DNA from 2 places in the Gilliamella sp. HK2 genome. Region 1 is predicted to be linked to the other one. Evidence: riboswitches for the same ligand, from Rfam matches in the RefSeq annotation. Region 1 holds a riboswitch; the other holds the start of a gene.
What was found. Region 1 has a riboswitch for preQ1 ahead of queF (preQ(1) synthase). Riboswitches for the same ligand answer to the same signal wherever they lie in the genome.

Region 1 (3,432 bases):
TCATCATCAATCTATCTTGAGGAGAAATTACAAAAGCATTTGCAAGTTTTGTATCAGCAGAGTTTTGAAAAATTAGCCAAACAAGATCGAGTGGAAGAGGCGGTTTTTGTTTTGGTTGAATTGTTAAATAATTTGGATGAAGGCTTAGAATTTTTAATGCAAAGAAAGCGTTACAAACAAGCCATGGAATTAGCTATTGCGCGTGATGCAAAACCTGAATTAATCATAAAACTTTGCTGTTTAGCAAATGATTGGAATAAAGCAGTGATGATAGCAAGGCGTGATAATGCTTTTGCTAATGCTATTTTGATGCTTGAAAAAGATCAACCAGAAATAGTGGATAGGTTAAGATTAGAATGGGCAAATGCATTGGCTGATCGAGCGGAATGGTTAGCAGCGATAGATGTTATTTGGCCATTACCAAAATATCGTTATCTTGCTGAAGAATGGTTTAATAACATTGATAAACTAGATGCACAGGCAATAGATGCAAAAGCAATAGTTAAACGTTTAATATTAATGCCTGAGTCGATTGATAAACTTGAAGATCGCTTGACGGAGATAAAAAATAACCCAGATTTTTATCAAAAAAGATTAGGTATTGCTCAACAAATATTAGAACAACAACAATATATTGAAAATTTACGAAGTTTGTTACGTGTATTGATTAACAATATTCTAGCTGATGTAGTCACTTATCCAAATGAATTTACCAAAGTAGATATAGCAAAGTTGATTGAGCTCACTCAAGATAAATCTTTAAAAATTGATATGCCCAATTCTTCGTTAACTTTAGCAAGACATAAGCCTTTATTAGAATCTAATCGGCTTCTTCTTTATATTTGCCCAGAAGCAGGTTACCGTTCAATTTATCATATGGCTGTCTTGACTGATAATAATTATTTATTGGCGTTAGGTGAAGCAGGCATCATTAAAGTTGATAGGCAAGGTAAACAACTTGCTCATTTTATGATTCCAGCTGAAAGATTAGTGATATCTCATAATCGTTTACAGGTTTTGGCATTGGTAAAAAGAAATAACTATTACCGTATTCATAAACTTGATTTAAGTACTGGCAAATTCATTGATTTAGGTGTTGTCCAATTTCAGCAATGTCATTGGACATTTGATGGTATCAATTGGACAATTGTTAATAATAACTGTATTGAAGTGATTAATATAGGCAATACACTAGCGGTTGTTTGGCGAGTCGATTTATCGCCTAATTCTGTGTTACAAATAGCAATAAAAGATCATCAAGAGGCAATATTAACAGTTAATCCTGAGAATTGTTGTGAAGCATTTTACTATAGTATTCCTGAACGTAGACTAATAAATAGACGAGATATTGAAAATGATGGTGATAACGTATTGTTAAGTGATGAGTTAAGAATATCATATTTAAAATATGATTATATAACCAATCAATTATCACATGTTTTTAATAAATTTAACTATGAAGTAATTCCATTAACGATGAGTGAGAAACAATTTAAGAATCTTCATGTTTTAGCAATTGGTCAGATAATAGCGCTGTGTGTGAATCAAGAAGATAGTATTGGTTATAATATTCATTTATATCACCCTGATAGCAACCAGATAAAAATGATCATTGATTGGCATTCATCAATGCCTGTTTCTGGTTTGTGCATTGATGGTGAATATTGTTTCTTTGATAAACAAGGTCGAGTATTACACGTTAATGTTAAGGAAAATAAAGTAACCTCGTTTTCGATCTAACATAAATAGGTGAGAATTTGGGTAAATTAATGGCGTCTTAATGGTACTAGACATTTTTATTTAAAAAGAGTATGGTGTGCGCTTTGTTACGTGGTTCGTGAACCTCCCACGCTAAAAAACTAAGGAAAATTATGAATAAAGTTACACTACTTGGCGATCAATCTGTTCGCTATCCTACAACCTATTGTCCTGAAATACTCGAAACGTTCGATAATAAACACCCAACTAACGATTATTTTGTTAAGTTCAATTGCCCAGAATTTACTAGCCTTTGTCCTATCACTGGGCAGCCTGATTTTGCGACGATTTATATTTCATACGTACCTAATATTAAAATGGTTGAAAGTAAGTCGCTCAAGCTATATCTCTTTAGCTTTCGTAATCATGGCGATTACCACGAAGATTGCATCAATATTATTATGAAAGATCTTATTAAACTAATGGATCCTAAATATATTGAAGTCTGGGGAAAGTTTACCCCTCGCGGTGGAATCTCTATCGATCCTTATGCAAATTATGGTAAAGCCGGCACTAATTGGGAACAAATAGCGATGAGCCGTTTGGCTAATCACGATCTTTATCCTGAAAAAGTCGATAATCGCTAATTCAATTTACCCTAACAGGAAACTCTCAATGCAAACTCGTAAAGCACTAGTGATATTTTCTGGTGGGCAGGATTCTACTACCTGTTTACTGCAAGCCATTGCTGATTATGGTCGTGAAAACGTCGAAACCATCAGCTTTCAATATGGTCAACGTCATGCTATTGAACTTGAAAAAGCCAAGTGGATTGTTGAAGATCTTGGCGTTAAGCAAACCGTGGTGGATACCTCGGTGATTAAACAGACGACCAATAATGCTTTGATTGATGATTCACAACAAATCACCGCAGCCAAAGAAGGCGATTACCCTAATACTTTTGTGGATGGACGTAATATGCTGTTTTTGCTTTTAGCTGGTTGCCATGCCAAGCAACACGGTATTAGTGACATTATTATTGGCGTTTGTGAAACCGATTTTAGTGGCTACCCTGATTGTCGTGATATTTTTATTAAATCAATGAATGTATCGATGAATCTTGCTATGGATTATAATTTCAATCTCATCACCCCTTTGATGTATTTGACTAAAGCTCAAACATGGGAAATGGCTGATAAACTAGGTTATTTGGATTATGTCCGCGACCATACTCATACTTGTTATTACGGAGTTGATGGTGGATGCGGCAAATGCCCGAGCTGTATTCTTCGAGATAAAGGATTAACACAATACCTTAATCATTCAAATTAATTGAAACACTGGGTTCACTTACCCCATTAAAAAAGGACAAATTTATGCACCTGAACGCTAATTCAGAACATATAAACCAATTTACTCACGCACAGCAAATCAAGGCTCTAAGCTGGCTTTCGTTTTTTCATATTTTGGTTATCGCTTCCAGCAATTATTTAGTACAAATTCCATTTGATATTTTTGGTTTTCAAACCACTTGGGGGGCGTTTACTTTTCCATTTATCTTTCTTACCACCGATTTAACTATTCGGGTATTTGGAGCGAGTTTAGCTAGGAAGATAATTTTTGTGGTGATGCTCCCCGCATTGCTATTTTCATATGTGATTTCTGTACTATTTTTTGAAACACATTGGGTTGGTTTATCGGCATTGACGGAATTTAATAGTTTTGTTTTTCGAA
Region 2 (3,432 bases), on a different contig from region 1:
TGCGATAACGTTGCCGCAGCGACAATGGCTGGATCGGTAATTTGCACATGATGATGCAATTCATAACGTTCTTTTAATCCTCGCAAAATAGCAATCGTGTCTTCAACAGTTGGCTCGGCAACATACACTTTTTGAAAACGACGCTCTAACGCAGGATCTTTTTCAATATATTGGCGATATTCGTCTAATGTTGTTGCACCAACGCAATGTAATTCCCCTCGAGCCAATGCTGGTTTTAACATATTACCAGCATCCATTGCACCATCGCTTTTCCCTGCACCAACCATGGTATGGATTTCGTCAATAAATAATATAATACGGCCTTCTTCTTTCGCTAAATCTTTAAGTACGGCCTTTAAACGTTCTTCAAATTCGCCACGATATTTTGCACCTGCAATCAAGGCACCCATATCTAATGATAAAACGCGTTTATTACGCAATCCTTCAGGTACTTCACGGTTAACGATACGTTGTGCTAATCCTTCAACAATAGCGGTTTTACCTACACCCGGCTCACCAATTAATACGGGATTATTTTTAGTACGACGTTGTAATACCTGAATAGTTCGACGAATTTCTTCATCACGCCCAATAACAGGATCAAGTTTGCCTTGTTCTGCCCGTTGCGTTAAATCAATGGTATATTTTTTCAACGCACCGCGTTGATCTTCTGCATTAGGATCATTCACGTTATCACTACCTCTTACTTGATTGACGGCTTGGCTAAACTTGTCTTTATTGACACCTGATTTTTTAAGAATATCACTTAGGCTCCCTTTATCTTCTAAAGCAGCTAAGATAAAGAGCTCTGATGATATATAACTGTCACCATTTTTTTGCGATAATTTATCGCACAAATTAAGTGTACGGACAAACTCTTGTGATGGAATAACCTCCCCACCCACACCTTGAACTTGCGGTAATCGATCAATCGCCTGAGTTAATTCTTGTTGTAAAATAGCTACATTTGCACCCGCTGAAGCTAACAATGGCGCTACACTGCTGCCTTCTTGATTAAGCATGGCTGATAGAACATGCACAGGCTCTATATATTGATTGTCTTTACCTAATGCCATTGACTGCGCATCAGCTAAAGCTTGTTGGAACTTGTTTGTTAATTTATCTAACCTCATCGTATTTATCTCCTGAGCAATAGATTTGAGTTAAGCGTGTATACATTCAACCCATTTGCATGATATCTAAATGAGTGTTGCAACCTAAATTTCAAGAGCAAATTTAAAATATTTTTTATAAAATTTGTACAGTAAATTAGCGAGTATTTAAAAAACTTAATTAGCGCCAAAATAAAGTTGTTTGTAATATATAAATACACGTTCAACCAGTGTTGAAAGATGACAAATCAACTTTTATCCATTATATTAACACCTTTATTTTGTTAGGCGTGCTAACCGTGGTTCGTAACCCATCCCACGTAAAAAAACTAGGAATACAACATGTTCAAAATAGCCAAAGAGTTTCAATTTGATGCTTGTCATATGCTAGATGGACACAATAAAAAGTGTCATAACCTGCATGGTCATACTTACCGCTTATTAGTCGAAATTAGCGGTGATCTTATCGATAGTGGTTCAAGTCAAGATATGGTAATGGATTATGCCGATCTAAAAATGATTGTTAAAAAGTATATTGTCGATCCTTTCGATCACGCTTACCTTTATAATCAAAATAATAGAAATGAGTGCCGTATTGCTACATTATTGCAAGAAATGGATCGCAAAGTCTTTGCCTTACCGTGCCGAACAACTGCAGAAGGGATGAGTAAATTTATTTTTGATTGCTTATCTAAATATTTGCCTGTTTCGATGATCAAATTATGGGAAACACCAACTTCATATTGTGAATATTATCGGAGCCCAAAGTGATCGAATTTCGCATAGTTGAAATCTTCGAATCTTTACAAGGCGAAGGTTATAATACGGGAATGCCTGCTATTTTTATCCGCTTTGCAGGCTGTAATTTAAATTGTGCTTGGTGTGATACTAACTTTCGCCAATTTACTCGATTTACCTTAGAGGCATTAATAGCAAAAGTAAGCGAATACAAAAGTAAAAACATTATTATTACAGGGGGTGAACCCACTAGGGTTAAAGCGTTACCACAGCTACTTTTGTCATTAAAAAATGCTGGTTATTTTATTGCCATTGAAAGTAACGGTCTTGGCAAAGTCGATGCGCTTATTGATTATATTGCCCTCAGCCCGAAATTTTGCTACCAGTCGCACTATCAAAAAATAGTCCAACCAACAGCCAATGAAGTGCGAATTGTTACCGAAAACCACCGTGATTTTATTGCTTTTTGCCAATATATCGAAACTCAGATACAGGCAAAACGCTATTATCTTTCACCTTGTGAAAAAGATGGTGCATTCAATATATTTGATACCATAAAACTACTGGGAAAAATTAACGAAAATCGATTAGATAATAAATGGTTATTGAATATACAAAGTCATAAACTTGCAGATATTGAATAGTGTCTATTTTTTAATCTAACTCGTTAAATATTGGAGAATGAGATTGAATAGAAATTTTTAAATAAAAAGATAATGAAAGTTAATTAGATAAGTCACTATTTGCTTAAATTAATAAAATAACTTCATTTTGCTCCATTTTTTAGTGGTTTTTGTTGGTATGAAGTGGCTTTATGTCGATTCTTTAAGCTTTGCTAGTAAAAAGGGGTATTGATAATCACAAATGTTCTCCAAACACATAATCCACAAAATAAGTTTATTTTTTTGTTTAAAAATCATTCAGAAAAGCCATTGATTTTATTGAAGTTTTTTGCAACCCTAAATATACTGACAAATAATCAAATAGGGTTATTTATAATAAATCATAAAGTAGCATATCGATTTTACTTAAATTTTTCACTTTTTCTTTAAGCAAAAACCATCGAGCCACTTATGCAATCAGTGACAATTATCGACTTTGTCGGTATTATATTGGTCATTTTATTATAATTAGTTAGGTTTAGTGTGAATATTCAACAATTATTAACACAACGTGTTTCGCAAGCAATGATTATGGCGGGTGCAGATAAGAACTGCGATGCGCTGATTAAGCAATCAACTAAAGTGCAATTTGGCGATTATCAAGCTAATGGCGTTATGTCAATTGCCAAAAAGCTAGGCATACCACCTCGGGAACTTGCTCAGACAGTTTTACAACATCTTGATGTTGATGATATTGCTGAAAAAGTTGAGATTGCAGGTCCTGGGTTTATCAATATCTTTTTAAAAAATAGTTGGATTGCTGAGCAAAATGAAATTGCTTTAAGCAGTGATAAACTTAACATTACTTTACCTGCAAAACCTCAAACCATTGTGGTTGATTATTCTGCGCCTAATGTGGCAAAAGAGATGCATGTTGGACATTTGCGCTCAACAATTATTGGCGATGCCAGTGTTCGTGT

Region 2: linked by a shared signal. The riboswitch ahead of queD (6-carboxytetrahydropterin synthase QueD) and the one ahead of queF (preQ(1) synthase) in region 1 are both predicted to bind preQ1.

What each region holds. Positions count from the first base shown of each region.
Region 1 is NZ_LZGV01000099.1:53,258-56,689, forward strand. Features, by position in the region: gene A9G45_RS12140 (bpX6 domain-containing protein) at 1-1,740, shown strand, start outside; PreQ1 riboswitch class I at 1,825-1,869, shown strand; gene queF (preQ(1) synthase) at 1,872-2,345, shown strand; gene queC (7-cyano-7-deazaguanine synthase QueC) at 2,374-3,030, shown strand; gene A9G45_RS12155 (7-cyano-7-deazaguanine/7-aminomethyl-7-deazaguanine transporter) at 3,102-3,432, shown strand, end outside.
Region 2 is NZ_LZGV01000094.1:69,486-72,917, forward strand. Features, by position in the region: gene clpB (ATP-dependent chaperone ClpB) at 1-1,133, opposite strand, end outside; PreQ1 riboswitch class I at 1,406-1,451, shown strand; gene queD (6-carboxytetrahydropterin synthase QueD) at 1,455-1,883, shown strand; gene A9G45_RS09920 (7-carboxy-7-deazaguanine synthase QueE) at 1,880-2,494, shown strand; gene argS (arginine--tRNA ligase) at 2,996-3,432, shown strand, end outside.